Regions from separate parts of the Achromobacter sp. 1011791174 genome, predicted to be linked through region 2. Evidence: predicted binding sites of a transcription regulator. Region 2 holds the regulator's gene; the other holds the start of a gene.
What was found. Region 2 encodes FliA, which starts transcription of late flagellar genes. Its sites were predicted from a motif close to CTAAAGTTTNNNNNNNNNNNGCCGNTA; they were not measured.
Positions count from the first base shown of each region.

Region 1 (15,907 bases), on a different contig from region 2:
CGGTCTTCAAGCCTTCGTCGACAATCTTGATCGCTTTCGAGATCGCCGCGCCGCGTTCCGCGACCCGGCCTTCCTGCAGATGGATGCGAGCCTGTCCGATCGCCGCCCGTGCGCCGTTGAACAACAGGGTGATCAGCCGCTCGGGGGTGGCGCTCATCACCTGGGTTTCCAGGCCGATATCGGCGTAGGATCGGGCAGAGTGAGAGCCTGTCGGGCGGCGGGCGGCGTAAGTCATTAGTGCATCTTCTACGGGTTACTTGGACGATTTGTTCATCGCCGCGAACTGTTGGCTCAGGTACGCGCCGGTGGAGTTCATCTGGGCCACCATCTTGTCCAGCGCGATGAAGCGGGTACGCATGGCGGCCAGCTCGGCGTCGCTGGCGGCCTTGGCGCGGGCCTGCTGGTTGCCGAGGTCGGTAATGGTCTTGTTCAGGCCGTCGGTGCGGTTCTTGAGCGAGCCGTTGCTGCCCAGCACATCCTTGACGGCGGCGTCGAATTTCTTGGCCAAGCCATCCTTGCCGTTGAGCAGGGTGCCCACGTCGGCCGGGTTTTCCTTCAGCGCCTTGTCCAGCTTGACGTTGTCCAGCTTGAGCTGGCGCGTCAGGGGATCGGTGGTGATGCCCAGGTCGGCCAGCGACTTGATGTTGCCGGAGCCCAGCGCGCCGCTCAGCACGCTGGAAACGGCGGACTGGATCGAACGGGTGGTGCCGTCGCCGGTCAGCGGGCTGGCCTTCTTGGTGTCGTCCGGTTCCTTGGGGTTGTACGCGGTCAGGCCCTTGATCGTGGTCTGCAGCGCGTTGTAGGTCTTGACGAAATCCTGCACCGCCTTGGTGGCGACCGAGACGTCGGCTTCCAGCTTGAGCTGGATCGGTTTGTCGGTCGGCGTGGTGTCGGTCAGGTTCAGCGTCACGCCGTCGATGACCTTGGAGACGTTGTTCGAGCCGCTCTTGACCGTCAGGCCGTTGATGACGAGTTCGGCGTCCTTGGCCTTGGTCTGGGTCATGCCGCTGGTGGTGCCGTCGGCGGCGGTGCTGAAGCCCAGGATATTCTTGAGCGACTGGTCGCCGGTGACGGTGATGTTCTTCACCGAGGCCTGCACGCCGGTGTCCTTGGCGGTCAGCATCAGGTAGTTGTTGCCGTTGCCATCGTTCAGCACCGTGGCGCGCACGCCCGCCTTGTCGTCGGCGTTGATGGCCTTGACGATGCCGTTGAGCGAGGTGTCGCCCTTCAGGTCGATGGTGCGCTTGGTGCCGTCGGTCAGTTCGATCTCGAAGGTGCCAGTGTCGCCGTTCTTGGCGGTCCGGTCGGCCACGGCGCCGGAGCGCAGACCCTGCGCGATGGCCAGGTTCTTCACTTCGATCGTGTACTGGCCCGCGACGGCGCCTTCGCCGACGGTGGCGGTCAAGGCGTTGCCGCCGGTGACGCTGCCCATCATGGCGGCCATGGTCTCCGGCTTGCCCAGCGTGGCGGCGGACTTCTGCACCGCTTCCAGCGCGCTTTGCAGCTGGCTGTAGGCGTTGATGCGCGCCTGATAGCTCGTCGCTCGCGTCGTGTAGCGCTGCAGGTCCTTGTCGTTGGCTGCCGCCAGATCCGTCAGGATCTTTTCCAGGGGCAGGCCGGAGACCGAACCAAGGTTGGTAATGGAGGCCATGTGAGATTCCTTCCTAGCGATATGATTCTGTCAAAGATTGGAGGTCAGCGATTGGCCGGGTAAGGGCATAAGGCTGGCTTAATTCGGTCTTTCCGCCCGCGCGCGCGGACTGAAAGGCATTCTCTGAAATATATTGGGTACGGATCAAACCGAGGTTTTGATGCCATTTCCCTGCATGTTGACGATCATTTTGGCGATCTTGATAACAGCTTCGCTCGGGATGGTCCGCAGGACCTTGCCCGATTCGGAGTCGACCACGGACACCACGATCTGATGCACGTCGGGGTCGACCTCGAACTGCAATTGGGTGGACCAGGCTTTCATCTGGTCGTTGATTTCGTCGAGTGCGCGTTCCAGCGGCAGCTTCTGCGAATCCGACTGCTCGGACGTGGCGCTGTCCGAGCCGCCGCTATGGGCTGAGGCAGCGGCAGGCGCAACAGTGACGGATGGGTCCGGGACGGCGGGCGCAGGCGCTACCGCCACGGGGGCATACGAGGCGGGGGCTAAGGGGGATACGGCCATGATCACTCCAGCGGCGGTGCGGGCGTCTCGGAGGAGCGCGCTGTTATCAGGAAATTCTCAGTTACCATAACGGCACGCTCAGGGGCGAACTTTAGCGCCATCTGAAACAAGATATTTCTCACGTTCCGGGGTTGTGGACAGGGCAATGAGTGTCAAGACGGCGCTGCGCGTCATCGAAATCATCGAAACCTATGCCCGCGAGAAGCGCGCCTTGCCCCTGTCGGAGCTCGCCCGGCTGCTCGATGTGCCGGTGTCGAGCTGCCTGGCGCTGATCCGCACGCTGACCGGGCTGGGTTATCTCTATGAAACCGGACGGCGCCAGGGGTACTACCCCACGGGACGCCTGCTGGCGATGGCGCAGCGCATCGCTCATGCCGATCCGGTCCTGGACCGGGTTTATCCCAGCCTGGTGGAATTAAGGGACGCAACCAAGGAGACCGTGGTCTTCGCCAAGCTGAGCCAGGACGCGCGGGTGGTCTACCTGGACGTGCTGGATTCCCCGCACACGATCCGCTACGCGCCGGTCGCCGGCGAATTCAAGAGCATCCATGCCAATTCGCTGGGCAAGGCGCTGATTTCATTGCTGGACGAGCCGGCACGCGCGGCGATGCTGGCCAACGTGGAAATGACCCGCTACAACGAGCGGACGCTGACGACGCCGGCGCAGGTGGAAGCGGATATCGGACTGTCGCGCCAGCGCGGCTGGTTTATGAACAACGGTGAATCCATCGCGGATGTGGGGGCGATCGCCTGGCCGCTGACCCTGTCGGGCGAGCACTACGCCATTTCGGTCGGCGGGCCGATATACCGCATCGAACCCAGGCAGGCGGAGTACGCCAGCATCCTGCGCTCGGCCTGCGCCGGGCTGGAGCGGCAGGCCTGAGGGCGACCGGCGGCGGCACGCAACCCCGCCGGACGGTCCGCCCTGTCGCGCCGCGCTCAATAGGACTTGGGCAGTCCCAGCACTTTCTCCGCGATGAAGCACAGGATCAGCTGCGGGCTGACCGGCGCGATGCGCGGAATGAAGCTCTCGCGCAGCAGCCGTTCCACGTGGTATTCCTTGGCGTAGCCCATGCCGCCCAGCGTCATGACGGCGGTCTGGCAGGCGTTGTAGCCGGCTTCGGCGGCCAGGTACTTGGCCGAGTTCGCGGCGGGGCCGCAGGGCTTGCCGGCGTCGTACAGGCTGGCCGCCTTGTATACCATCAGGTCGGCCGCTTCCAGCTGCATCCAGGCCTGGGCCAGCGGATGCTGCACGCCCTGGTTCTGGCCGATCGGGCGGCCGAACACCACGCGCTCGCCGGCATAGCGCACCGCGCGCTCCAGCGCGGCGCGGCCGATGCCCACTGCCTCGGCCGCGATCAGGATGCGTTCCGGGTTCAGGCCGTGCAGGATGTACTCGAAGCCTCGGCCTTCCTCGCCGACCCGGTCGGCCACGGGGATGCGCAGCCCGTCGATGAACAGCATGTTCGAGTCCACGGCCTTGCGACCCATTTTCTCGATCTCCCGGACTTCCACCTTGGACCGGTCCAGGTCCGTATAGAACAGCGACAGGCCCTGGGTGGGCTTGTCCACCTCCGATAGCGGGGTGGTGCGCGCCAGCAGCAGCATCTTGTGCGCCACCTGGGCCGTCGAGATCCAGATCTTGCGGCCGTGGACCACGTACTCATCGCCCTGGCGCACGGCCCGCGTGCCCAGCTTGGTGGTGTCCAGCCCGGCGTCCGGCTCGGTCACGGCGAAGCAGGCCTTTTCGCGGCCGGCGATCAGGGGCGGCAGCCAGCGGCGGCGCTGGGCGTCGTCGCCGAACACCACCACCGGATTCAGCCCGAAGATGTTCATGTGGACGGCCGACGCGCCGGCAAAGCCCGCGCCGGACGCGGCGATGGTCTGCATCATCAGCGCCGCCTCGGTCATGCCCAGGCCGGCGCCGCCGTATTCCTGCGGCATGGCGATGCCCAGCCAGCCGTCGCGGGCCAGGTCGGCGTGCAGCGGCTCGGGAAAGCCGCCTTCGCGGTCGCGCTCCAGCCAGTATTCGTCGGGATAGCGTTCACAGATGCGGGAGACGGCGGCGCGCAGCGCCTGCTGGTCAGGCGTGAATTCAAAGTCCATCTGGCGTTCCTGGGGGTTCCGGGGAATCGGGAGAAAGGGCGGCGCCGCGCGCGAACAGGGCATCGATGGCGGCCTCGTCGTAACCGGCTTCCGCCAGCAGTTCGCGGCTGTGCTGGCCCAGCGCGGGGGCGGGGCGGCGGATGGCGGTGGGCGTGCCGGCGTAGCGGCCCAGCGGCGCGGGCGTGCGCAGGCGGCCTTCGGTGGGGTGGTTCTGCGCGCGGATGAAACCGGTGGCGGCCAGGTGTTCGTCATCCAGCAGGTCTTCGATGGCGTGCAGGCGGGCCGCCGGGATGTCGGCGCGCGCCAGATCGGCCAGCCAGTCGTCCGTGGCGCGGTGGCGGATGACATCGGCGACGAAGGCGTAGACCTCGCCGATGTGCGCGGCGCGCGCGCCATGGCTGCGAAAGCGCGGATCGTCGGCCAGTTCCGGCTGGCCGATCAGGGCGAAGAAGTTGCGCCAGTGCTTGTCGTTGTAGATCAGCAGGCACAGGTAGCCGTCGGCCGTGGCGTAGGGCCGGCGGTGCGGCGCGAGCAGCCTGGCGTAGCCGGCGGGGCCCAGCGGCGGGTCGAACGTGGCGCCGCCCAGGTGGTCGCCCAGCGTCATGTGCGCCATGCCCTCGAACATGGGAATCTCGACCTGCTGGCCGCGTCCGCTGGCGCGGGCATGCAGCACGGCCGACACCAGCGCGATGGCGGCATGCAGGCCGACGGCGCGATCCGCCAGCGTCAGGGGCGCGTAGCGCGGCACCTCGCCGCTCTGCCGCGCATACAGCGCCGCGATGCCAGCCTGTCCCTGGATCAGGTCGTCGTAGGCGGGCCGCCCGGCGTAGGGTCCCTGCTCGCCGAAGCCATAGGCGCCCAGGTAGACGATGCGCGGATTGCGCGCCGCCACCGCTTCATAGGACAGGCCCAGCCTGGCCATGGCCTGGGGGCGGATGTTGTAGAGCAGGGCGTCGCAGCCCTCGGCCAGCCGAAGGCAGGCCTCGCGGCCCTCGGGCGTCTTCAGGTCCAGCGCGATCGAGCGCTTGTTGCGGTTCAGGTGCAGGTGCAGATGGCCCATGCCGGGATTGCGCATGGGGCCGACCGCGCGCAGGTTGTCGCCGGCGGGGGACTCGACCTTGACCACGTCCGCGCCCAGGTCGCCCAGCACCTGGGTGGCGTAGGGGCCCATGACGACCGAGCTGAGGTCCAGGATGCGCACGCCGGCCAGCGGGCCGGCGGAGGCGGAGGCGGGTTGCGGGCTCATTGCTGCTCGATCCCGGCATCGCGGATCAGCTTGCCCCACAGGTCGCGCTGCTCGCCCACGAAGCGGGCGAAGTCCTGCGGCGTGCCCGAGAACGCGTCGAAGCCCAGCGCGGCCAGGCGCTGGCGGGTCTCGGGCCTGGCGACGACCTGGTTGATCGCCGCGTTGAGCCGGGCGACGACCTCGGGCGGCAGTCCGGCCGGGCCGAAGTAACCGTTCCAGGAGTTCAGGTCGAAATCCGGCACGCCGGATTCGGCCATGGAGGGCAGGTCGGGGACGATGGCGCTGCGCTGCGCGGTGGACACCGCCAGCGCCCGCAACTGGCCGGACTGCACGAAGGGCAGGCCGGAAGCCAGGTCGGTGAACATGAAATCCACCTGTCCGCCGACCACGTCGGTCAGGCCCTGCGGCGTGCCTTTATAGGGCACGTGCAGGATGTCGATATTGGCGCGGCGGGCCAGCGTGGCGCCGGCCACGATGCCGGTGCTGTTGCCGCTGGCATAGGTGATGCGCCCGGGGCGCTGGCGCGCATCGGTGACCAGGTCGGCGACCGTTATCCAGGGCCGTTTGGGGTTGGCGACCAGGATGAAGGGCAGGTTGCCGCCGCGCGCGATGGGCGTGAAGTCCTTCACGGGGTCGTAGGGCACGTTCTTCATCAGCCAGGGCGCGGCCGAGTGCGAGGTGTTGGTGGTGACGAAGATCGTGTAGCCGTCGGGGCGGGCGCGCGCCACCAGGCTGGCGGCGATGGTGGCGTTGGCGCCGGGCTTGTTCTCGACGATGACCTGCTGGCCCAGGATGGACGAGAGTTCGTTGCCGAAAATGCGCCCGACCGCGTCGGTGCCGGAACCGGCGGGGAAGGGCACGATCAGCGTGATGGGCTTGGCGGGATAGTCCGCGGCGCGGACCGCGACCGCGGGCAGCAGGGCCGCGCCGGCAAGCAGCGCGGCGCCGAGCAGGCGCGATGGTTTCATGGCTGGTCTCCTTGGTGGGATGGCGCGGGCGGCTTCTGCGGCCGCCACGGCCGGCGGGGCGCCGCGTCAGGCGGCGGGGGGCGTCGGGAAGCCGCGTATCACGCGGTCCGGCGATTCTTCATAGGGTGGGGAGTAGATCACCAGCAGCCGCGCGGGCTGGTCGCTGGTCACGGTGAAGACGTGCGGCACGTCCGGCGGGAAATAGCAGCAGTCGCCCGCCGCCATGTCGGCCCATTCGTCCGCCACCTGCGCCCGCGCGGTGCCGGACAACAGGTAGCAGACCTGTTCGATGCCGGGATGCGCATGCGGCAGGGCGCCCTGGCCCTTTTCGATCACGCCCAGCAGCACTTCCACGTGGCGCGAGCCGACGGTGTCGGGGCCGATCAGGCGCCGGTTGAGCGTGCCGGTGTGGTTGGCCGGGTGGTAGCCGGGCACATCGGCCTCGCGCACCAGCCAGGCAGGGGTGGGTTTCGTTCTGGTGTCCAGACTCATGCGGGCTCCATGAAATTCTCATTCATGAATTTATTTTTATATATGAGAAAAATATCGGCAAGGCATTTTGCGCGCGATTCCAGGCCGTCCAAGGGGGGATTAGGGAAAACGCCGGTCTCGCGCTGATAGAATCGCGTGTTGCGTTCCTCTCTGCCGTCCGTCCATGTCTCCTGTCCAAAAGCCCGCGCCCGCCGCCACCCTGTCCGATTGGCTGCGCTATCTGGAATCCATCCATGCCACGGCCATCGACATGGGCCTGGAGCGGGTGCGCGAGGTGGCCGATCGGCTGGGGCTGGCGCTGTCCGGCGTCAAGTTCGTGGTCGGCGGCACCAACGGCAAGGGGTCCACCTGCGCCATGCTGGAGGCCATTCTGCTGGCCGCGGGCTACAAGGTCGGGCTGTACACCTCGCCCCATCTCATCGATTTCAACGAGCGCGCCCGCGTCAACGGCCAGATCGCCACCGACGAGGCGCTGATCGAGCAGTTCCAGGCGGTTGAAGCCGCCCGGGGCGACACCTCGTTGACCTATTTCGAGTTCACCACCCTGGCGATCCTGCGCCTGTTCTCGCAGTCGCGGCTGGACGCCGTGGTGCTGGAAGTGGGCCTGGGCGGCCGGCTGGACGCGGTCAATATCGTCGACGCGGACTGTTCGATCGTCACCAGCGTGGACCTGGACCACATGGACTGGCTGGGCGACACGCGCGAGAAGATCGGCTTCGAGAAGGCGCATATCTACCGGTCGGGCAAGCCCGCCATCTGCAGCGATCCGTCGCCGCCGCAGTCGTTGCTGGACCATGCCGCCGCCATCGGCGCCGATCTGTGGCTGTTCAGCCGCGATTTCAATTACTCGGGCGATCGCCAGCAATGGGCCTACGGCGGGCGCGAACAGCGCCGCAGCGCGCTGGCCTATCCCGCGCTGCGCGGCGCCAATCAGCTGCTCAACGCCTCGGCGGCGCTGGCCGCGCTGGAATCGGTGCGCGACCTGCTGCCCGTGCCGCAGCAGGCCGTGCGCATGGGGTTGTTGCAGGCTTCGCTGCCCGGCCGTTTCCAGATCCTGCCCGGCCAGCCCGCCGTCATCCTGGACGTGGCGCACAATCCCCACGCCGCCGCGGTGCTGGCGCAGAACCTGGACAACATGGGTTTCCATCCGTACACCCACGCGGTCTTCGGCATGCTGAACGACAAGGACCTGGCGGGCGTCGTCGCCAAGCTGGGCTCGCGCGTCGACCATTGGTATTGCGCCGGCCTGCCGGGCCCGCGCGGCGCCAGCGGCGAAGACCTGGCGCGGCAGGTCGGCCAGGCCCTGCCGGCTGCGCCAGCGGGCGGTGAAAATCCCAGCGTGCAGGCCTATGCCGATCCCGCCGCGGCCTTCGCGGCAGCGCGCGAACGGGCTGCCGAGAATGATAGAATCGTGGTGTTCGGGTCGTTTCTCACCGTGGCCTCGGTTTTGCAGGCCCTGGGTCGCAAGGCATAGGCAAGAGCGCGGGCAATCGGGGCTAGATTCGGTTCATCGGCAAGGTGGCGGCAAGCCGCCGCGCCGTCCGCCGAAAGGCGCCGCAAGGAATTCTCTTCCATGGGTTTTTTCAAACGCAAAGATCCTGCCGACCAGGCGCAGTCCTCCAAACGGGCGGCCGTGCCCAGCGAAGTGCAGGCGGCGGAGTTGCGCGGCCGTGCGCGGCGCAGGCTGGCAGGCGCGATCGCGCTGGTCCTGGCGGCCGTCATCGTGCTGCCCATGGTGCTCGATTCCCAGCCGGTTCCGGTTGCGGACAACATCCCCATCAAGGTGCCGGAACGCAACACGCCGTTCCAGCCCCAGGTAAGCGAGCCGCAGGTCGCGCCGCCCGTGGCGTCCGCGCAGGGCGCGGGCCAGACGCCCGGCGCCGCCGCGCCGGCGGATCCCACGGGAACCATCCCAACCCCGCCGCCGGTGGTCTCGGTGCCGCCGCCCGTGATCACGGCCCAGCCGCAAGTGCCGCCCGCCGGCACCACGCCGGCGACGTCGGCCGCGGCGCAGCCGTCCAGGCCGGACCCCAAGCCTGCCGCCAGGCCCGATCCCAAGCCCGATCCCAAGCCCGCCGCCAAGCCGGAAACGCGTACCGACGACGGCGCCCGCGCGCTGGCGTTGCTCGAGGGCCGCAGCGCGCCTGCCGCCACGCCGCCCGCCGCAAAGCCGGCCGCGACCAAGGGCAATTTCGTATTGCAGGTCGCCGCGTACACCACGTCCGATGACGCGCAGTCGCGGCGCAGCAAGCTGCATCAGGCCGGCGTGACCAACGCCTTCGTGGAGCAGGCGAACATCGGCGGCAAGCAGCAGTACCGTTTGCGCGTGGGGCCGTTCCCCTCGCGCGAGGCGGCGCAGGCGGCCCAGGCGCGGTTGCGCACGCTGGGCTATGACAACGGCTTCATCGCCGCCCAGTAGTGACCGGTTTCGACTTCGTCGTGCTGGCCATCCTGGTGGTATCGGGTGTGCTGGGCCTGGTGCGCGGCCTGCTGAAGGAAGTGCTGTCGCTGGTGGCGTATCTGCTGGCGTTCGTGGCGGCGATCTGGTGGGGACCCACGGTCTACGCCTGGTTGGAGCCATACATTGAAACCACGCTGCTGCGCATGGGGGTTTCCTACGCGGCGGTGTTCATTATCGTGCTGCTAGGCGTGGGCCTGGTCAATATGACGCTTTCAGCCTTGATCCGCAGCACCGGACTGAGCCCGGCCGACCACGGCCTGGGCGGAATGTTCGGGCTGGCCCGTGGTCTGCTGATCGTGCTGGCGCTGGTCGCCGCCGCCGGTTATACGCCCTTGCCCCAGGAGCCCTGGTGGCGGGACGCCATGTTTTCGCATTCGGCCATCGAGGCCATCAAACATATCAAGACGTGGCTGCCGCCGTCGCTGGCGACCTGGCTGCCGTATTGATTTGCTTCACATCAACCAGGAACTCTCACCATGTGTGGAATCGTAGGGGTCATCGGGCGCGGGCCGGTCAACCAGCTGCTCTATGACAGCTTGCTGCTGTTGCAGCATCGCGGGCAGGACGCCGCGGGCATCGCAACGTCGCAAGGCAACCAGTTCAATATGTACAAGGCGCATGGCCTGGTGCGCGACGTGTTCCGCACCCGCAACATGCGCGCGCTGCCCGGCACGTCCGGCGTCGGCCAGGTACGCTATCCCACCGCGGGTTCCAGCGCCAGCGAGGAAGAGGCACAACCCTTCTACGTGAACGCCCCGTTCGGCATCATGTTCGCCCACAACGGCAACCTGACCAACTGGCGCGAGCTGCGCGAATCGCTTTACCGCGTCGACCGCCGCCACATCAACACCAATTCCGATTCCGAAGTCCTGCTGAACGTGCTGGCGCACGAACTGCAATCGGCCGCCAGCGGCGTGTCGCTGGACGACGATGCGATGTTCCGCGCGGTCGCGGCGGTGCACAAGCGCGTGCGCGGCGCCTACGCCGTGGTGGCTCAGATTTCCGGCTACGGCCTGCTGGCCTTCCGCGATCCGCACGGCATCCGTCCGCTGTGCATCGGCCGCCAGGAAACGGATGAGGGCGTCGAGTGGATGGTGGCGTCCGAGTCGGTGGCGCTGGAAGGCAGCGGCTTCGCCTTCGTGCGCGACGTGGCGCCGGGCGAGGCGGTCTTCATCGACCTGGACGGCCGTTTCGTCAGCCGCCAGTGCGCCGACAATCCGCAGCTGGTGCCCTGCATTTTCGAATACGTCTACTTCGCCCGGCCGGACTCGCTGATTGACGGCGCGTCGGTCTACGGCGCGCGTCTGCGCATGGGTGAATACCTGGCCGACAAGGTCGCGCGCAACATGCGCCTGGGCGACATCGACGTGGTCATGCCGATTCCGGATTCCTCGCGTCCCGCCGCCATGCAGCTGGCCGCGCGCCTGGGCCTGGACTACCGCGAGGGCCTGATCAAGAACCGCTACGTCGGCCGCACGTTCATCATGCCGGGCCAGGCTGTGCGCCGCAAATCCGTGCGCCAGAAGCTCAACGCAATCGGCATGGAGTTCAAGGGCAAGAACGTGCTGCTGGTGGATGATTCCATCGTGCGCGGCACGACCAGCCGCGAGATCGTGGACATGGCGCGCGCCGCTGGCGCTAACAAGGTCTATTTCGCCTCGGCCGCGCCTCCGGTGCGCTTCCCCAATGTGTACGGCATCGACATGCCGACGCAGCAGGAGCTGATCGCCACCGGCCGCAGCGACGAGGAAATCGCCCGCACCATCGGCGCCGATGCCTTGGTCTACCAGGATCTGCACGACATGCAGCAGGCCGTGCGCGACGTCAATCCCGCGCTGTCGCGTTTCGAGGCGTCCTGCTTCGACGGTGAATACGTCACGGGTGACATCACCGCCGAATACCTGGCGCGCCTGGGCCAGTCGCGCGGGCAAGCCAGCGATGGCGAATCGGCCGGCGGCCTGCAGTTCAACATGGGGTACGCGGCCAACGACGCCTGAGCGTCGGGCGCTGCTGCCTGAAAAGCCGTCCCGGGAGGGACGGCTTTTTCATTGGCGCATCGAACCTTGCCGGGCCGCGCCGACGCCCTCCGCCGAGGATGGGCGGCGGCCCGTCTGACGCTCAGGGAACTGGCGTCTCCCGCTGCTTGTTCGCTAGGCGATCGCGTTCATCCCCAGGATCTCGCGCCCCGCGATCAGCGTCTGGATCTCCGTCGTGCCTTCGGGAATCATGCCGCCGCGCGTATCCCGGAAGATGCGCTCGATCGGATACTCCTCCGAGTAACCCAGCCCGCCATGCACTTGCAGCGCCATGCTGGCGACTTCGTGGGCGGCCTCGGTGGCGTAGAGCTTGGCGATGGAGCAGGCCTGGCGCACGTCCTTGCCCGCTTCCAGCGCATGGGCCGCGCGCATGCCCAGGGCGCGCGCCGCTTCGACGCGGACCGTCATGTCGACGATATGCTTCTGTACCAGTTGGAAGCTGCCGATGGGCCGGCCGAATTGCTCGCGCTGCTTGGCATGGTCGATCGACATGTCCAGGGCCGCCTGTGCGGCGCCGACGGCGCCCATGGCGATGTTCAGCCGCGCGGCGTCCAGGCCTTTGAGCGTACCGGCGAGCGCCGCGCCTTCCTCGCCGACCAGGTTTTCCTTGGGAATGCGGACGTCGGCAAAGCCCAGCTCGGCCGTGCCAGTGCAGCGCAGCACCATGGTGTCCAGCTTGCGCACGTCGTAGTTGGCCAGGGCGCGTTCGACGATGAAGGTCGACAGCTTGCCTTCACAGGTGGGGCTGTAGGTGCGCGCGACCACCATGGCGACATCCGCGTCGCAGCCGTTGGTGATCCACAGCTTGCGGCCGTTCAACACCCATTCGTCGCCCACCAGCTCGGCCCGCGTCTGGATGCCGGCGATGTTGGAACCGGTGTTCGGTTCCGTCAGTCCGGTGCAGGCCTTGAGGCGGCCGGCCATGAGCGGCTTGAGATACTGCTCTTTCTGCGCTGGCGAACCGTGGGCGGCCAGGCGCTTGATCGAGCCGTTGGTGATGTTGACGATGGTGCGCAGCGACAGCCAGTGGTAGCCCAGCTCTTCCATCATCATGGCCCAGGTGGGCATGTCGATGCCGTGTCCGCCCTGGTCTTCCGGCAGATTGCCGCCCAGGTAGCCGAGCGCTGCCAGCCTGGGCATGAGTTCGAACGGAAAGGTCCGCGCCTTTTCGTGTCGCGCGACGATGGGCGCCACTTCCGCCAGCATGAAGCGGCGGATGCTGTGCTGCAGTTCCTGTTGTTCGGGCGTCAGGTCGATGTTGCTCATGCGTTCACTCCAGCTTCAGGTTGGCGCGTTCCACGAGGTCGCGGGTGGCCTCGCGGTGCTCCGCCCAGAACTGGGCGAACGCCTCGGGCGAACTGCTGACCAGCGGGGTGGCGATGCGTTCGAAGCGTTCCTGCACGACGGGCATGGCGGCGGTTTCTTCCAGCGCCCGGGCCAGTTTGTCGATGATGGGTTTGGGTGTGCCGGCGGGGACGACCACGGCCTGCCAGGTGGTGACCTTGAAGCCCGGGACACCAGACTCGGCGATGGTGGGCAGGTCGGGCAGATCCTTGACGCGGGCGGCGCCGCTGACCGCCAGGGGGCGCAGCATGCCGTCCTTGATGTAGGGCAGGGAACTGGAGCGGCTGTCGATCATGAACGTCAGCCGTCCCGCGATCAGGTCCTGCAGCGCGGGCGCGCTGCCCTTGTACGGCACATGCGTGAGCCTGGTGTTCAAGGCGAGCGCGAGCGAGGATGCCGCGGTGTGCGCCGAACTGCCATAGCCCGGCGATCCGTAGGTGATCGTCGCCTGTTTGTCCGCCTTGATCGCCTTGATCAGGTCCACCATGGTCTGGTAGGGCGAATCCTTGGGCACCACCACCACCAGCGGCGAATCGGTCAGTTGAGCGACGGGCGCGAAAGCCTGCGCCGGGTCGATCTTCAAGTCCTTGTACAGGTATTGGTTGACGGCGATGGTGGCCGCGTTGGTCCAGAGGATGGTGTAGCCGTCGGCCGGGGCGCTGGCCGCGGCCAGCAGCGAGAGGTTGCCGTTGGCGCCCGGCTTGTAGTCCGGGATCACGGGCTGGCCGAGCTTCTTGGCCAGCTCGTCCTGCATCATCTTGAAGGCGATGTCGGAAGGCCCCCCGGGCGCAAAGCCGATCACCACGCGTATCGGCTTGTCCGGCCATTGCGCGGCCGAGGCCGCCGTGAAGCCCGTGGCCAGCAGGGCTGCCGCCACCATCTTGCTGAACTTCATTTCCGTCTCCTGTTTTTCTGGGTTGAGCGCGTTCGTGTCGCGCGGATGGATTCTTGGGTGATCCATTTTTAATTCGCTTTGCGAATTATTAATTCGTTTAATGAATTGATGATACTGCGGCCTTGGGGGTGCCGCAATAACGGGCTTTTGGTCCGTGGTCAGACCGGGTCGCGCAGGCGCATGAAAAATCCCTGCCGCGCGCGAGGCGGGGCAGGGATGCAAGGGGGCGTGGAGCCGCCCGTCGACGCGGGCGGGAAATCAGACGGAATCGACCATTCGCATGAAGCGCGCGCTGGCCTGCACGCATTCCTGCTGTAGCCGTCGGACGATGTTTTCCACGGGTTCGATGTTGCGGGCAAAGCCCACCGCCGGCCCCATGGACAGCATGCCTTCTTCGTGCTGGCCCGCCTGGTAGGCCAGGGCCTGGGTGCGCTCGCCGCTGATCAGGTCGCCGAAGTCCGCGTAGCGGCTCGCGCCGGCTTGTTCCAAGGCGGCAACCTTGCGGGCATTTTCGTTGTCCAGAATGCGCCAGGTATCGCCCAGGCTGCCGAGCACGGCGCGGGTGCCGTGCTCGCTGGTCTCGACCACGCGTTGCTTGTATGCCGCGTGCGCCGGTGTTTCCTGCGCCGGCGTGAAGACGCTGCCCATCACCACCGCGTCGGCGCCCAGCGCCAGCGCCGCGGCGATCTGCCGGCCGTGGCCGATGCCGCCGCCCAGCGCCAGCGGGATGCGCAGCTGTTCCAGGGCATAGGCCCCGTTGAGGAACGTGGGCAGCTGATTGCTGCCGGGGTGGCCGCCTTCTTCCATGCCGACCAGCGTCACCGCATCCACGCCCATGTTCTGGGCGGCGACGGCATGGCGCACGTGCGCGCACTTGTGGATGACGATGGCGCTGGCCTCGCGGATGGCGGGCAGCAGCGGCGTGGGCGGCAGGCCCGCCGTTTCAAACAGGCGCACGCCTTCGTCGAGCGCGATGCGCAGCCGCGTCAGCATGGCCTCGTTGTTGGCCGCGCGCCGCGACAGCGTGAGGTTGACGCCGAACGGCAGGCCGCCGGTCAGCTGGCCGCATTCGCGCAGCGTCAGCCGGAAGTCGTGGTCCGTGCGCGAGCTGCGCGCGGTGATGAAGCCCATGCCGCCGGCGCGCACCATGGCCGCCACCAGCCGCGCATCGGACAGCCACATCATGCCGCCCAGCAGCAGCGGCCAGCGCATGCCCATCAGTTCGGTGATGCGGGTGGGCCAGCGTTGCGGAACGGCCGGCGCAAGAGGCAGGGTCACACGTGCCTCCCCATCAGCAGGATGGGCTGCAGTTCGCGCGCCAGCTGCCGCAGCGTGGGACCGGCTTCGTCCAGCATCAGCGGGCGGGGCAGCAGCGCCGCCGGGCCGCCGCAACTGACGACGTAGCGTTCGCCGGCAGGCAGTTCGATGGCGGCGGCGACGGTGTTGATCTGGTAGGCGGGGCGCTCGTGATAGACGAAGCCGCGCTCCGGATATTGGGCGATGGCGTCGGCGATGGCCTGCTGCTCCGTGGCGTCGCCGGCCTTGCCGGACGCGCGGGCCTCTTGCAGCAGGGCCTCGCGTTCTTCGGGCGAGCAGCAGGCCAGGTAGGCCCAGCCGATCGCGCTGTGGAACAGCGGTATGCGCGAACCCACGCGCAGGTTCATCAGCAGGGGCGAGTTCCCTTGGCAGCGCAGCAGGTAGACGATGCTGTCGCCGTCGCGCCGGCCCAGCGCCACCGCCACCTGGTAGCGGTCGGCCAGCGCCTGCAGCAGCGGCCGGATGACGTCCAGCGCTTCCTGTCCCGCCAGCGCCGCGCCGCCCAGCGCGATGGCGGCGATGCCCAGCTGCAGCTTGTCCTTGCCGGGAACGGTGACAAGGAAGCCCGTCTTTTGCAGGGTGTGGCACAGCCGCCAGACCGTGGGCTGCGCCAGACCGGTCAGCTGGGCCAGCTCCGTCGTGCCCAGCATGCGTCGTTCTGCGCTGAAGCAGCGCAGGATGTCCAGCCCGCGGGCCAGCGCGGTGACGAACTGGCGGTCGGGTTCGGCGGAATCTTCAGTCACGTCGTTCTTGGACGCACGAGCCGAGGCTCTTGACATGGGCAAGCTCCTTTTTTATCATCAATTCACTAAATGAATTATAAATTCGCATAGCAAATTATGCAAGATGAGGAGGATGATGTGAGCGGT
Region 1 covers NZ_JCBANH010000029.1:34,667-50,573, reverse strand. The annotation lists gene fliS (flagellar export chaperone FliS) at 1-235, opposite strand, end outside; gene fliD (flagellar filament capping protein FliD) at 254-1,651, opposite strand; gene AC6LJ5_RS12900 (flagellar protein FlaG) at 1,796-2,173, opposite strand; gene AC6LJ5_RS12895 (IclR family transcriptional regulator) at 2,319-3,056, shown strand; gene AC6LJ5_RS12890 (acyl-CoA dehydrogenase family protein) at 3,113-4,279, opposite strand; gene AC6LJ5_RS12885 (CaiB/BaiF CoA transferase family protein) at 4,269-5,525, opposite strand; gene AC6LJ5_RS12880 (Bug family tripartite tricarboxylate transporter substrate binding protein) at 5,522-6,493, opposite strand; gene AC6LJ5_RS12875 (cupin domain-containing protein) at 6,560-6,985, opposite strand; gene folC (bifunctional tetrahydrofolate synthase/dihydrofolate synthase) at 7,149-8,459, shown strand; gene AC6LJ5_RS12865 (SPOR domain-containing protein) at 8,559-9,404, shown strand; gene AC6LJ5_RS12860 (CvpA family protein) at 9,404-9,892, shown strand; gene purF (amidophosphoribosyltransferase) at 9,923-11,443, shown strand; gene AC6LJ5_RS12850 (acyl-CoA dehydrogenase family protein) at 11,597-12,748, opposite strand; gene AC6LJ5_RS12845 (Bug family tripartite tricarboxylate transporter substrate binding protein) at 12,753-13,721, opposite strand; gene AC6LJ5_RS12840 (NAD(P)H-dependent flavin oxidoreductase) at 13,980-14,999, opposite strand; gene AC6LJ5_RS12835 (IclR family transcriptional regulator) at 14,996-15,817, opposite strand; gene AC6LJ5_RS12830 (iron-containing alcohol dehydrogenase family protein) at 15,899-15,907, shown strand, end outside.
Region 1: a site for FliA is predicted at 2,241-2,267, ahead of AC6LJ5_RS12900 (flagellar protein FlaG). Genes of this name have one in related genera too.

Region 2 (15,907 bases):
CCGTGCTGTCATGCAAGTTCAGGTGGGTGTTCTCGCGCCTGGCGGCGCGCAGCATGCGATCCGGCGACTGCGGCAGATCCGGGATCCGTCGTCAGAGTGGCCCGCGCGCGGGAAAGCACAAAGCCGGCTTGCGCCGGCTTTGTGCTTGGGTGGGACCCGAAGGTCCCCGTGCCAGGTCGGGCAAGCCGGACCTCGCGGTCCGGACCTGCCCGGCAGTTCCTGCTGAGGCGTGATTAACGCAGCAGCGACAGAACGGTTTGCGGCACTTGGTTGGCTTGCGCCAGAACCGAGGTACCAGCCTGTTGCAGGATCTGGTTCTTGGACATGTTCGACACTTCCGTGGCGTAGTCCGCGTCCTGGATCCGCGAGCGAGCGCCCGACAGGTTGTTGACGACGTTGTTCAGGTTGGCGATCGTCGATTCCAGACGGTTCTGCACAGCACCCAGCTCGCCGGTCAGCTTGTTCAGGACCTTGAACGCGGAGTCCAGGGTCTTGAGCGGGTCGCCGGTCTTGTCGCCCTTGCTGGTCTTTTCGAACGTCATCTTGCCGTTCGCGCCCATGTACAGCTGCTTGCCGTAGTTGGAGGCGTTTTGATCGACGCCCGTGTTGGCGCCCGCGACCTTGGTATCGCCGCCGGCGATCGAGGTGATCTTGCCGGAGATTTGGTCGAACTGGTAGACGCTGGTGTAGGACTGGATGTCGGTCAGTTCACCCTTGCCGTCGACCTGGATCGTGGCGGCCGGGGTACCAGCCTTGGTGACTGCGCCAGCAGCCGTGATGTCCAGCGAGGTCGACAGCAGGCCCTGGCCCATCTTCACCGTGGCGGCAACGCCGGAGAGCTTCGACAGGACCACGTCCTTGGAGGCGGTGGCGTTGTTGGTGACGGTGTCGGCAGCGCCGCCGTTCTTGTAGGTGATCGAACCGATCGACAGGCTGACCGTGCCGGCGGTGGCGCCGCTCAGCGTGTTGTCCGCCATGTAGCCGGTGAGGTCGTCCAGCTTGGCTTGGGCGTAGGTGCCGCCGGCCGGGTTGCTGTCGGTGGCGACCAGGCTACCCTTGGTGTCGGAGTACAGCTTGTTGCCGTTGGCGTCCGTGATCAGGCCGTTGCCGTCGATCTTGATCGACACGGACTGGGTCTTGTTCGTGTAGGTGGCGGAAATCGGGGTATTGCCGATTTGAGCCTTGATGTTGCTGTTCAGCGTACCCGTGGTTGCCTTGGTGGTAACTGCGGTGTAGTCGTAGTTGTCGTTGGCGGCGTTGTACGTGTAGGTCGTGCCGGCGGAGGTGACGCTGTCGCCGTTCTTGAACTTGCCCAGAACGTCAGCAGCCTTCGCGTCCACGTTGGTGGTCGTGACCGTGTAGGTGTTGTTGGCGCCGGCAACCACGTTCGGGCCGCTCATGTCGTTGACGTTGGCGGCGCGGTTGTCGATGACACCCTTGCCGTTGACGTTGAAGCCGTTCAGGCCCAGCGTCTTGACGCTGATTTCCGACAGGTTCAGGGTGATGGTTTCGCCGTCGTTGGCGCCGACTTGCAGCGTCAGGGGCTTGGCGGCGGCCGACAGAACCTTCACGCCGTTGAAGTCGGTTTGTTGCGAGATGCGGTCGATGTCCGACAGACGCTGGTTGATTTCGTCTTGCATCGAATCCAGCTGCTCTTGCGAGTAGTTGCCGTTACCGGCCTGAACGGCCAGTTCGCGCACGCGCTGCAGGTGGGTGTTGACTTCGCTCGACGCGCCTTCGGTCGTTTGAGCCAGCGAGATGCCGTCGTTGGCGTTGCGGGCGGCTTGGGTCAGGCCCTTGACGTTCGCGGTGAAGCGGTTGGCGATGGCCATGCCGGCGGCGTCGTCCTTGGCGCTGTTGATGCGCAGGCCCGACGACAGGCGTTCGATGGCGGTACCCAGGGCGGACTGGGACTTGTTCAGGTTGTTCTGGGCAACCAGGGACAAGTAGTTGGTATTGATGACTGCAGCCATGTTTAAGCTCCCAAGGAGAGAAAGGCTTCTTCAAACCGGGCAGCTAGGCCGCCCAACTGTAACGTGAGGAACTGAATTTGAGGTTTTCAAGTTCGTCCGTTGCCAGGATTACGGCAGTCCAAAACCAGACTTTAGGGAGAATTTGCGAAGGACGTTCTTTTTTGTGCATGCGCGGGCAATGCAAAGATCGGGCCTCGGCCGCGTCGAAATAAAAAGGGGCGGAATGAATTCGCCCCTTTCTGGTTCTACTCCTGGCCTGCGCGGCCGGCCTAGATTAGCAAGCCCTGGATCCGGAGGCGGCCAAGCACGTCCGACAAGATGGTCTGCGCCACCGGGTCAAGATTGCGTACCCGCTTCAATGATTTGCCGTTGGGGTGGGACAGCTCCCCGGAAGCAAGAGCGTCGCGCAGTCGAGTGCGAATGTCCGCAACGGAGGCGCCTTGATCGATATGGCCGATCACGAAGCGGCCGACGGCGTCCGTGGGGAGACGGGTTTGCTGGTGCCAAAGATTGTATGGGCCGACCTGGAGGGCGGTTTCGCGGGTCAAGGCGTGCAGGCGGGCAAGTCCCGGAATCCACTTGGGCTTGGCGTCGTCTCCGCCATAGCCTACCGGCTCCAATCGATACTGGAGCGCGTTGGCGTTCAGCATGAGTACCAGATGGTGGAGAATCTGCTCGCGGAGCTGGTCGTCGGTGGTAGCCTTTCTGGCTTTGGGCCGGGCGGCGTCCACGAGTTCCTGGAAGGTCGCCGGACGGGGCCAGGCCGTGCGCAGCGCATCAGCGATGGCGATGAAGCTGGAATCCTGCGATGCGATATTGATACCACTGAGCGTACGATAGTGCCGCTCCTTGGAGGGAGCGCCCGCGGGCGCGCGCTCCAGTGTCAGGTGAGCAGCCAGGTGCATCTTCTCGAGAGCATTGGCTTCTGGGATATCCAGAATCTGGTCGGCGCGCTCCGAGCGGATGAGCAGGCTCTTGCGGAATTGCCGACCTACAGCGAAGTCGAGGTACTGTTCGCGCATTTCCCGCCCCGTGTCTGCCGACAGGGCGCCATGCAGCACCGCGACGTTGTTGCCGAAGTTCGACGCAATAGTGGATTGCGGTTCGGCGTCCGTCAAATAGGTCAATCCGGCTTGTTGGGCGGCTGCGACGAATTCCAGGAAGTAGCAGGGTGCATTGACCGCCTCCAAATGCTCGTGCATCAGGTAGTAGTCGGATTGCTGTCGCAGCTGGCGGGCGGCCTGTTGGAGCGCCGCGCGCATTGGATTGTTGCCCCATAGCCCGTTTTCCAACATGCTGAGCATGTCTTTTGCCCGCGCAAGCTGTTCTTCCGGCGTCTGTGCGCCATGGCTGTTCAGGATCATCGCGTCCCGCACCACATCCGAAGCCTTCCAGCCCGGGTAGGTGTTGTAGCTGATATAGGCAATGCCTTCCGGCGCCAGGTTCTCCCGGCATACGCGGAGGATGGCTTCGCGCACCTCTGGTGGCACCCAACTGAATACGCCGTGCACGATGATGTAGTCGAACTGTCCGAACTCGGGCGTGATGTCCGTGATGCTCATCGCGCGCAAGTCCAGGTTCTTCAGCCCCATGGCTTTGACGATGGACTGGCCGGCTTCAATCTGCTGGGCGGAGAGGTCCACGCCCACGGCATGGCCGTCGGGATGCGCGACGGCGTAGGGCAGCAGATTGCCGCCGGCGGCGCACCCCAGCTCCAGGACGCGGGCGTTTGCCACGGGGGGCGCGCTGACGCCATACAGCGCTGCCACGGCGCGCAGGTGCCCGGGCGCGGAGAAGGAGAAGGCATTCGATTGGTAAGGCGTTTCGTCGTAGGCCGCGGCTAGCGCCTGGGTGACGGCGTCGGTATCGGTCATTGCGTATTCCTGGGGGGCGGTAGAGCGAGTGCGCTGGCGCCGGCCCATGCCGGCGCCATGATGCGCGCCAGTCTGAAGGTTAGCTGTCGCTCGCGCGAAGAAATGGGGGGAATAAAGGCGGAATTCGCCGGGATCTTGCACGCTTGGCACGAACAGCTCGCGTGCGAACCCTGTAAACAGAGCGCTAAATAATCTGCGCGATCTGCCCTTCCTTGGGCAGATCCTGCCAGGCCTGTTCCTTCAGCTTGGCGCGAATCCGCGCCGTGGCCTGTGAGCGCAGCTGGCAGACGCGGGCCTCGGTCACGTTCATGATCGCGCCGATTTCCTTCAGGTTCAGGCCTTGCTCGTAACACAGCGACAGCAGCAGCTTTTCGCGATCGGGCAGGGCGTCGATGGCGTGCACCAGCGCCTGGCGGAAATCGCCCGCCAGCAGGGAATCCAGCGGATTGCCGGTGGCCGAGCCGTGGTTCAGCGTGGCGCTCCAGTCCGATTGCGCGCCCGGGCCGGTATCGGCGTCGGTCGTGAAATCCTCGTAATGCACGATCTGCACGCCTTGCGCGTCGTGCAGCAGCGCCTGGTATTCATTCAGCGGCAATTCCAGCTGCTGGGCGATCTCGGCTTCGGTGGGCGCGCGCATCAGGCGCTGCTCGAGCTGTTGGATGGCCTGCTCGATCTTGCGCGCCTTGGCGCGCACGCTGCGAGGCAGCCAGTCCTGGCCGCGCAACTCGTCCAGCATGGCGCCGCGGATGCGGGTGGTGGCGTAGGTCTCGAACTGCGCGTCGGCGGTTTCCTGATAACGACGGACAGCATCGAGCAGGCCGATCATGCCGGCCTGTATGAGGTCGTCGAGCTCGACGCTGGCCGGCAGGCGGGCGAGCAATTGCAGGGCCAGCTTCCGCACTAGCGGGGCATATTCGACCAAGCTGTCATCTGCGTGGGGCATTGCGGAAAGGTCAGGCGGTGTCCATCTTCACGCGCCGTCGATCGTTGTCAATTTGCGACATTGTCGACAAACGCGCGGCTGCACTAAAGCGGGGCAAGGATAAGTGATCGGCAAGTTGTCATTGTCGGCAAATGCGCTCTTTTCATTCCTTAAAGCACGCAACTTTTTGAATGCCTATTTGGCAAATTGACGTAAATTTGGCCAAGAATTGCATGTCAAGGTGTATCTAAAATCGCAAGTTGCGCAATATCAACAAAGATTTGTCATATAAGTCATAGAAAATGACATGACCTGTGGTAAATTTTACTTAAATTGCGAACAAATGATACATTTCGCATTAAAACAGGATGCAGCGGGCAATCATGCAACAAAACATGCGTTGCCCTTGGTAATCAAGCCCCTTGCGTGGGATAGGGAATAGGGAGTCGGGCGTGCAACAAGTCGAGAATTCTTTGCTGGCAGATATTCGTGAAGTGAATCTGTCCTACCTGTTGTTGGCGCAGCGCATGCTGCGCGACGACTATGCCGCATCCATGTTCCGTCTGGGATTCAGCAACGAAGTCGCCGATATCCTGATGCGCCTGTCGCCGGCGCAGCTGGTGAAGCTGGCCAGCTCCAGCTCGCTGCTGTGCCGCTTCCGTTTCGATGACTACAGCCTGCTGTCCGCGCTGACGCACGATGTGCTCGGCGGCGCGCTGCAGCAAGCGCATGCGACGATCCTGCTGGCGAAACAGCCGGTCGAAGAGCTGGCCTGACGGCCTTTCCGGATCCCACACGGATAATCAGTCATGGCCATCAAGAGCGTTTCGCAGGAAGCCGACGACATTCTGCTTGCCAGCTCGATGATTTCACTGGGCGCGCGGTTGCAGGTGCTGGAGGCTGAGACCAGTCTCAGCCACGACCGCCTGGCGCGCCTGTATCGGGAAATACGCGGCTGCTCGCCTCCCAAGGGCATGCTGCCTTTCTCGGTGGACTGGTTCATGACCTGGCTGCCGAATATCCATTCCTCGCTGTTCTACAACGTCTATTCCTTCCTGAACGCGCGCACCACCAGCAAGGGCATCCGCGCGGTCATCGACGCCTACCGGCTGTACCTGGAAAACTCGGGCGTGGACAACGCCGAGTCCGGCGAGCCAGTGCTGAGCTTCACCCGTGCCTGGATGCTGGTCCGCTTCTTCGACAGCGGCATGCTGCAACTGTCGGCCTGCCGCCAGTGCGGCGGCCATTTCATCGCCCATGCGCACGACCCGCAATCCGACTTCGTGTGCGCCATTTGCCGGCCGCCGCCCCGCGCCGGAAAGACGCGCGCGGCCGCCAAGGCGCGCGCCGGCAGCCGCCCCGTGCCTGCCTCCGACGCCGCCCGTTCCTGAGCGGCGGCGTCCAAATACATCAAAAGCCCTGGAAAACTCCCCGTAACCCGCCTTTTTGGGTCGGGGGGAACAGGGGATCATTGACGCCGGTTTTAGACTTCGTTGGCAGGGGCCTGATGTGTTGATTGTTATCGGTTATCTCGTGGTGAGCGTCTCGGTCGTCGGCAGCTTCATCGCGCTCGGCGGCCACCTGGGCGCGCTGTACCAGCCTTTCGAGCTCACGCTGATCTTCGGAGCCGCCTTCGGCGCGTTCCTGGCCGGCAACAGCAAGAAGTCCCTGATGCTGGTCAAGAAAGCCTTGCCCGACGCGCTCAAGAGCTCGCAGTACAGCAAAGAGGTGTACATGGAGCTGATGGCGCTCTTGTATGTCCTGCTGAACAAGGCGCGCCGCGAAGGCCTGATGGCCATCGAATCGCATATCGAGGATCCGGCCTCCAGCCCGATCTTCAGCGAGTACCCGCGCATCATGAAGGACAACAAGCTCATGGAGTTCATCACGGACTACCTGCGCATCATGATCAGCGGCAACATGAGCTCGTTCGAAATCGAAACGCTCATGGACGAGGAAATCGAAACCTACCGCCACGAGCGCGAAATCCCCACCCATGCCCTGCAACAGATGGCCGACGGCCTGCCGGCCTTCGGCATCGTGGCGGCGGTGCTGGGCGTGATCAAGGCCCTGGCGGCGGTGGACCAGCCGCCCGCGATCCTGGGCGACCTGATCTCCAAGGCCATGGTGGGCACGTTCCTGGGCATTCTGCTGGCCTACGGCTTCGTCGGACCGCTGGCCTCGCGCGTCGACCGCCGCACGGCCGAGGCGGTCAAGGTGCTGGAATGCATCAAGACTACGTTGCTGGCCAGCATGAACGGCTATCCGCCCCAGCTGGCGGTGGAGTTCGGCCGGAAGGTGCTGTTCTCGGCCGTGCGCCCGACCTTTGGTGAGCTGGAAGAGCACGTCCGGCAGACCAAGTCCACCGGCAAGGTCTGACGGAGCAGCGGGCCATGAGCACCGTAAACAACCACCGTGTGGTGATCCGCCGCAAGAAGGTCAGGGGCGGCGGCCACCACGGAGGCAGCTGGAAGATCGCCTACGCCGACTTCATCACGGCCATGATGGCGTTCTTCCTGGTGATGTGGCTGATCAGCATCGTGCCGCGCGAAGAGCTCAAGGGCATCGCGGAGTACTTCCGCATGCCGCTGCGGGTGGCGCTGACCGGCGGACCCAGCAGCTCGGCCGAGACCAGCGCCGTGCCTGGCGGTGGCCGCGATCCGCTGCGCAGCGATGGCGACGAGCGCCGCGCCCAGGGCAACCGGGTCGAGGCCCAGCCGATGGTGGACGCCGAACGGCGCGATCACCATCGCCTGGAAAACCTCAAGAAGCGCCTGGAAAACGTGATCGAGAACAGCCCGGTGCTCAAGAGCTTCCGGCCGCAGCTGCTGATCGACATGACCACCGAAGGCCTGCGAATCCAGATCATCGACAATCAGAACCGCCCCATGTTCGCCACCGGTCGCGCCGAGGTGCAGCCGTACATGCGCGACATCCTGCGTGAGCTGGGGCCGGTCCTGAACGAGCTGCCCAACAAGGTCAGCATCTCGGGCCATACCGACGCGTCGCAATACGCGCGCGGGGAGCGCGCCTACAGCAACTGGGAACTGTCGGCCGACCGCGCCAACGCGTCCCGCCAGGAGCTGGTGGCCGGCGGCATGAGCGAGAGCAAGGTCATGCGGATCCAGGGGCTGTCGTCCAGCATGAGCCTGGTTAAAGATGATCCGTATGCAGCCGTTAATAGACGTATCAGCCTTGTGGTGCTCAATCAGGGCACCCAGCGGCGCATCGAGAATGAAAACGCCGCGGCCGCCGACGTGAGCGCGCGCGATGCACGCGAGGTCGGAACGGCGGTGGAGGCGGCCCAGGCTGCGGTTAGGGCCGCCGGGCAAACCAATCAGGGCGCAGCGGAAAGCACCCCGCGCGCCGAAGGGGTTCAATAACGATGGCGGCAACGATACTGGTGGCCGATGATTCGGCCACGATGCGCATGATTGTGCAGGCGACGCTGACCGGCGCGGGCTGGAAGGTCGTGACGGCAGGCAATGGCGAGGAAGCGCTGGAAATGGCCCGCAGCCATCCCATCGACCTGGTGGTCAGCGACTGGAACATGCCCGTGATGGGCGGCCTGGAGCTGATCCAGGGTCTGCGGGGAGAGGACCAGTACGTGGACGTGCCCGTTCTCGTGCTGACCACGGAAGACGACGTGGACAGCAAGATGGCCGCCCGGGATCTGGGAGTGTGCGGCTGGTTGTCCAAGCCGGTCGATCCCGACGTGCTGGTGGAATTGGCGTCCGAACTGCTCAATGAGCAGCCGGGCGCGTAGGCGAGTTCATTTATGAAGGCGTACCGGCCATGAGTTCTGGTTTGGATCTCAGTCAGTTTTACGAGACCTTTTTCGACGAGGCGGATGAGCTGCTCGCGCAGATGGAGCAGCTGCTGCTGGAGCTGGACGTGGGCTCGCCCAACATCGAGCAGCTCAACGCCATTTTCCGGGCCGCCCACTCGATCAAGGGCGGCGCGGCGACGTTCGGCTGCTTCACGCAGCTGGCCGGCACCACGCACCTGCTCGAAAACCTTCTGGACGCGATCCGTCGCGGCGAAATGGCGCTGCGCACGGACATGGTGGACATATTCTTGGAAACGAAAGACGTGCTCAAAAGCCAATTGGACGCCTACCGGGCCTCCGAAGAGCCCGACGAAGCCGTATTCGAGCGCATCTGCGCGGTACTGAGGCAGCTGGCCCTGGAGCATAAGGATCCGGCGGCTGCCGCGCAGGCGCCGGCCCCCGCTCCCGTCGCGGCCCCCGCGCCGCCGCCCGCGCCCGAACCCGAGCCTGCCCCGGAACCGGCGGCGGCCGCGCCGGCGGGCGACGGCGCCGGCCTGCCGCTGCGCGTGCGCATCACCAAGGTGTCGGACAAGGACGCCGAGGCCCTGCTCGAGGAAATGGGCAACCTGGGTCAGGTGCGCGCCAGCGAGCGCGCCAATGGCACGCTGACCGTCTGGGTCGACAGCACCTGCACGCCCGACGATATCGAGGCGGTCTGCTGCTTCATCGTCGACGCCGATCAGCTGAACATCGCCCGCGAGGCGGCTCCTGGCGCATCGGCGCCGGCGGCCCCGGTCGAGCAGTTCGCGCAGGCGGCCGAGCAGTTCGCCGCGCAGGCGCAAGCCCAGGCGCCGGCGCCGGCTGCTGTCGCGCCGGCTCCGGCCGCGCCCGCCGTGGCCGAGTCGGCCGCCGCTGCCGAAGCCATCACCCAGGCGGCGCGCGCCACCCGCGCGGCGCCCGCGCACGCGGACAAGGAATCGACTTCCATCCGCGTCGGCGTGGAGAAAGTCGACCAGATCATCAACCTGGTGGGCGAGCTGGTCATTACCCAGGCCATGCTGGCGCAGACCGCGTCCACGCTGGATCCTGTGCTGCATGACCGCCTGCTCAACGGCATGGAGCAGCTCGAGCGCAACGCGCGCGACCTGCAGGAAGCCGTGATGTCCATCCGCATGATGCCGATGGACTACGTGTTCAGCCGCTTCCCGCGCCTGGTGCGCGACATCGCCGGCAAGATGGGCAAGCAGATCGAACTGCAGACCTACGGCCGCGCCACCGAACTGGACAAGAGCCTGATCGAGCGCATCATCGATCCGCTGACGCACCTGGTGCGCAACAGCCTGGACCACGGCATCGAGACGCCCGAGAAGCGCGTGGCGTCCGGCAAGGATCCCGTGGGCCAGCTGGTGCTTTCCGCCCAGCACAACGGCGGCAACATCGTGATCGAGGTGAGCGACGACGGCGCCGGCCTGAACCGCGAGAAGATCCTGAAGAAGGCCATGTCGCAGGGCCTGCCGGTCAACGAAAACTCGCCCGACGACGAAATCTGGCAACTGATCTTCGCGCCCGGCTTCTCCACGGCCGAGAAGGTCACGGACATCTCCGGTCGTGGCGTGGGCATGGACGTGGTGCGCCGGAACATCCAGGACATGGGTGGCCACGTGCAGCTGTCGTGCGAGCCGGGCAACGGCACCACCACGCGCATCGTGCTGCCGCTGACGCTGGCGATCCTGGACGGCATGTCGGTGCGGGTGGGCGAAGAGACCTTCATCCTGCCGCTGAACCATGTGACCGAATCGCTCCAGCCGACCAACGACCAGATCTATTCGGTCGCCGGCAACGAGCGCGTGATGCAGGTGCGCGGCGAGTACCTGCCGCTGGTCGAGATGCACCGCGTGTTCTCCGTGGGCGGCGCGCAGACCGATCCCACCCAGGCCATCGCGGTCATCATGCAGGCCGAGGATCGCCGTTTCGCGCTGCTGGTGGATCACCTGATCGGCCAGCACCAGGTGGTGGTCAAGAATCTCGAGTCCAATTACCGCAAGGTGCCCGGCATTTCGGCGGCCACCATCCTGGGCGATGGCAGCGTGGCCCTGATCGTCGACGTATTCGCGCTGGCGCGCGCCAACCGTGAGCGTTGGTCGCAGCCCGAAGCCATTTTGAATTGATGGAGAATGAACCTCATGGCAGCCAAACCGCAAGCGCAGGCCGCGCGCAATGAAGATGTCGGCAGCGAGTTCCTGGTCTTCACGCTGGGCGACGAAGAGTACGGCATCGACATCCTGAAGGTCCAGGAAATCCGCGGTTATGACGCGGCCACCGTGACCCGCATCGCCAATGTCCCGCCCTTCATCAAGGGCGTGACCAACCTGCGCGGCATCATCGTGCCGATCGTCGACCTGCGCATCAAGTTCAACCTGGGCAGCGTCGAATACAACGAGCAGACCGTGGTCATCATCCTGAACCTCGAGCGCCGCGTGGTCGACGGCGTGTCCGACGTGCTGATGCTCAACTCCGGCCAGATCCGGCCCGCGCCAGAGTTCGGCGCCACGCTGTCCACGGAATACCTGACGGGCCTGGGCACGGTCGACGAGCGCATGCTCATCCTGGTCGATATCGAGAAGATGATGACCAGCGACGAGATGGCGCTGGTGGAGAAGGTCGCCTCCTGAACGGGGCGGCAGGCAGGATGAACGGACGAGGCGTCATATTGAACCCGATGTGACGCTTTCCTCAACGATTGCAGTCAGGGAGTGGTTCTTGTGATGCGCAAGTTTTTCGCGAACATGACGATACGCGCCAGCCTGTTGTGGGTGCTGGCGTTCTTCTCTTTCATGTTGGTGATCGGTGCCGCGCTGGGCGTGCTGTCCCTGCGCATCAGCAACGGTACGCTGGCCGAACTGAAGCAATCGCAGGAACTGGACGATGCGCTCGGCCGGGTGGTCCTGAGCTACAAGGACGCGCTCAACGGCCTGAGCCGCGCGGCCTCTTCCAATTACGCGGACATCGTGCGCAACGTCGGCCAGGCGACCCTGCCGACGGCGGGCCTGGCCGGCGAAGCCGCCGGCCTGCTGCAGCGGGCGAAGGCCTCCCTGAATAAGGGCCAGGCCGAGTACGAGTACTACAAGAGCCTTGCCAAGCCCGCCGACGCGGCCGAATCGCTCAAGGAAATCGAAGAGTCCTACAGCATCCTGATCCAGCAGGGCCTGAACCCGCTGGCCGCCACGCTGGAAAAGGGCGACATGCCCGGCTACCAGACGCAGGTGCAGATGGTGCAGGACACGCTGGAAGGCCGCTTCGCGCGCGCCATCGAGGGATTTGACTTCTGGCGCGCCAGCAAGACGCTGGACGCCTTCGAGGTCGCCCAGGTGCGCTACCAGTTCGTGCTGATCGCGGTCAGCGCCGGCGGCGTCATCGCCGCGCTGCTGGTGTTCGCCACCTATGTGTTCCTGCGCCGCCGCGTGCTGCAGCCGCTGCAGGAAGCCGGCCACCATTTCGATCGCATCGCCGGCGGTGACCTGACCGCCCGCATCGAGGCGCGCAACACCAACGAGATCGGCCTGCTGTTCGCGGCGCTCAAGCGCATGCAGGAGAGCCTGACGCGCACGGTGTCGGCGGTGCGTCGCGGCGTGGACGAGATCAACGTCGGTTCGCACGAGATCGCGGCCGGCAATACGGACCTGTCCAGCCGCACCGAGCAGCAGGCGGCCTCGCTGGAAGAGACCGCGGCCTCGATGGAGCAGCTGGCCTCGACCGTCAAGCAGAACGCGGACAACGCGCGCCAGGCCAATCAGCTGGCGGCCAGCGCGTCGGACGTGGCCGAGCGCGGCGGTTCGGCGGTGTCGGAAGTGGTGACGACGATGCACGGCATCTCGGCCAGCTCGCGCAAGATTTCCGAGATCGTGTCGGTGATCGATGGTATTGCGTTCCAGACCAACATCCTGGCGCTGAACGCGGCGGTGGAAGCGGCGCGGGCGGGCGAGCAGGGCAAGGGCTTCGCGGTGGTGGCGGGCGAAGTGCGCTCGCTGGCGCAGCGCAGCGCGCAGGCGGCCAAGGAGATCAAGGGCCTGATCGAGGATTCGGTCGGCAAGGTCGGCGCCGGTTCGCAGCAGGTGGAGCGCGCGGGCGCGACGATGCAGGAGATCGTGGCGTCGGTCAAGCGCGTGACGGACATCATGGGCGAGATCTCGGCGGCGTCGGAAGAGCAGTCCAGCGGCATCGACCAGGTGAACCGCGCGGTGTCACAGATGGACGAGGTGACGCAGCAGAACGCGGCGCTGGTGGAAGAGGCCGCGGCGGCCGCGGGCTCGCTGCAGGAACAGGCGCAGCGCCTGGCCGAGGCGGTGGCGGTGTTCAAGATCAACGCCGGCGAGGTCATCGAGGTGCCGGCCCACCGTCTTTCGGGTCAGCGTTCGTCCGCGGACGGCACACGGTTGCAGGCGCCCGACGCGCTTGCGCTTGAACACTGAGGCTAGCGGTGGCGACAGCGGCAAATGCGGCGCCGTCCATTTCGGTGGACCGCCAATTCGATTTCCGGGACGCGGACTTTTCCCGCGTCCGCAAGATGATTCACGAGCGCGCCGGCATTTCGCTGGGCGCGCACAAACGCGAGATGGTCTACAGCCGCCTGGCCAGGCGGCTGCGCGCCTTGGGGCGGCAGGATTTCGCCAGCTACCTGGACCAGCTGGAGCGCCAGCCCGACGCGCCGGAGTGGGAAGACTTCATCAATGCGCTGACCACCAACCTGACGGCCTTCTTCCGCGAATCGCATCACTTCCCGATCCTGGCCGATTTCGCGCGCAGCCGCGGCGGCCCGGTATCGATCTGGTGCTGCGCGGCCTCGACCGGAGAGGAACCGTATTCCATCGCCATCACATTGGCCGAAGCGCTGGGTCCGCGCGCCTCGTCGTCCACGGTGCTGGCCACGGACATCGACACCAATGTGCTCAACCGGGCCCGCGCCGCGGTCTATCCGGCCGAGCGTGTGGCGAAGATGGAGGAGTCGCGGCTCAAGCGCTTTTTCCTGAAAGGGCGCGGCGCCAATGCCGGCCAGGTGCGGGTGCGGCCCGAGATCGCGGACATGGTGCGCTACGACACCTTGAACCTGCTGGCGCCGTCCTGGCCCATCAACGAGAAGTTCGACGCCATCTTCTGTCGCAACGTGATGATCTATTTCGACAAACCGACCCAGGCCAGGATCCTGGAGCGGTTCGTTCCCTTGCTCAAGCCGGGCGGCCTGCTGTTCGCGGGCCATTCGGAAAACTTCACCTACATCAGCCAGGATTTCCGCCTGCGCGGTCAGACGGTCTATGAATGCGGGGGCCGGGCCTAGGCCCGCCCAGGCGGCAAAAAATGCAGAAAATCAGAGTCTTGTGTGTGGACGATTCCGCGCTGGTGCGCGGCCTGATGACGGAGATCATCAACAGCCAGCCGGACATGGAGGTCGTCGCGACCGCGCCCGATCCGCTGGTGGCGCGCGAGCTGATCAAGCGCCACAACCCGGATGTGCTGACGCTGGACGTCGAAATGCCGCGCATGGACGGGCTGGACTTCCTTGAAAAGCTGATGCGCCTGCGGCCCATGCCGGTGGTGATGGTGTCGTCCCTGACCGAGCGCGGCGGCGAAATCACGCTGCGCGCGCTGGAACTGGGCGCCATCGACTTCGTCACCAAGCCCAAGCTGGGCATCCGCGACGGCCTGCTCGAATACACCGAGATCATCGCCGACAAGATCCGCGCCGCCTCGCGCGCCAAGCTGCGCGCGCCGGCGCCGCACGCACCCGCGGCCGCGCCGGCCCCGGCGCTGCGCCGCCCGCTCTCCAGCTCGGAAAAACTGGTGATCGTGGGCGCGTCCACGGGCGGCACCGAAGCGATCCGCGAGGTGCTCCAGCCCCTGCCGCCGGACAGCCCGGCGATCCTGATCACGCAGCACATGCCGGCCGGCTTCACGCGGTCCTTCGCCCAGCGCCTGGACGCGCTGTGCGCGGTGACGGTGCGCGAAGCCGTGCATGGCGAACGGGTCCTGCCCGGCCACGTCTATCTGGCCCCGGGCGGCGACACGCACATGCGGCTGGGCCGCAGCGGCGCCAACTACGTCATCGAACTGGACGCCAGCGAACCCGTCAACCGCCACCGCCCGTCGGTGGACGTGTTGTTCAATTCGGCCGCGGTGGCGGCGGGCAAGAACGCCATCGGCGTCATCCTGACCGGCATGGGCAAGGACGGCGCCGCGGGCATGCTCGCCATGCGCCGCGCCGGCGCCCACACCATCGCGCAGGACGAAGCCAGCTGCGTGGTGTTCGGCATGCCCCGCGAAGCCATCGCCATCGGCGCGGCCGAAGAGGTGGTTTCGCTTTCCGCGATGAGTGAGCGCATTCTGACTCGCCTGGGAGACCGCGGCCACCGCGTTTGACGCGGGGTTTCGCGATCGTTCCCAAGCACATTTCTTTTGGAGTAGGAAGATGGTAGACAAGGGCATAAAGATTCTGGTGGTGGATGACTTCCCCACCATGCGGCGGATCATCCGCAACCTGCTCAAGGAGCTGGGTTTCGAGAATGTGGATGAAGCCGAGGACGGCGCCATCGGGCTGGAGAAGCTGCGCAACGGCGGCTTCCAGTTCGTGGTGTCGGACTGGAACATGCCCAACCTCGACGGCCTGGAAATGCTCAAGCAGATCCGCGCCGACGCCGCGCTGGCCACGCTGCCGGTGCTGATGGTGACGGCCGAGGCCAAGAAGGAAAACATCGTCGCGGCGGCTCAGGCCGGCGCCAACGGATACGTGGTCAAGCCCTTCACGGCGGCAACGCTGGAAGAGAAGCTCACGAAGATCTTCGAGAAAATCGCAGGCTGAGGTGCGGCATGAGCACGACGGAAAATGTTGATCCGGCGGAATCCCCAGATCTGATCCACCGCATCGCCTCGCTCACGCGCATGCTGCGCGACAGCATGCGCGAACTGGGCCTGGACCAGGCGATCAAGGACGCGGCCAACGCGATCCCCGACGCGCGCGATCGCCTGCGCTATGTGGCGCAGATGACCGAGCAGGCCGCCAACCGCGTGCTGAACGCGACCGAGGCGGCCGGCCCGATCCAGGACGGCATGTCGCGTTCGGCGCAGTCGCTGGACAGCCGCTGGCAGCAGTGGTTCGACCAGCCTCTGGAAATGCCCGAGGCCCGCGAGCTGGTCAAGGACACCCGCGCGTTCCTGCAGGATGTGCCCAAGCAGACGCAGGAGACCCAGTCCAAGCTGATGGAAATCATCATGGCGCAGGACTTCCAGGATCTTACCGGCCAGGTCATCATGCGCATGATGGACGTGGTGGGCGCGATCGAGCGCGAGCTGCTGCAGGTGCTGCTGGACAACGTGCCGC
Region 2 covers NZ_JCBANH010000050.1:26,048-41,954, reverse strand. The annotation lists gene AC6LJ5_RS17825 (flagellin N-terminal helical domain-containing protein) at 234-1,973, opposite strand; gene AC6LJ5_RS17820 (methyltransferase regulatory domain-containing protein) at 2,243-3,847, opposite strand; gene AC6LJ5_RS17815 (RNA polymerase sigma factor FliA) at 4,032-4,790, opposite strand; gene flhD (flagellar transcriptional regulator FlhD) at 5,222-5,545, shown strand; gene flhC (flagellar transcriptional regulator FlhC) at 5,579-6,160, shown strand; gene motA (flagellar motor stator protein MotA) at 6,279-7,148, shown strand; gene motB (flagellar motor protein MotB) at 7,163-8,152, shown strand; gene AC6LJ5_RS17790 (response regulator) at 8,155-8,535, shown strand; gene cheA (chemotaxis protein CheA) at 8,565-10,706, shown strand; gene AC6LJ5_RS17780 (chemotaxis protein CheW) at 10,722-11,210, shown strand; gene AC6LJ5_RS17775 (methyl-accepting chemotaxis protein) at 11,304-13,007, shown strand; gene AC6LJ5_RS17770 (CheR family methyltransferase) at 13,016-13,870, shown strand; gene AC6LJ5_RS17765 (protein-glutamate methylesterase/protein-glutamine glutaminase) at 13,891-14,949, shown strand; gene cheY (chemotaxis response regulator CheY) at 14,999-15,388, shown strand; gene cheZ (protein phosphatase CheZ) at 15,397-15,907, shown strand, end outside.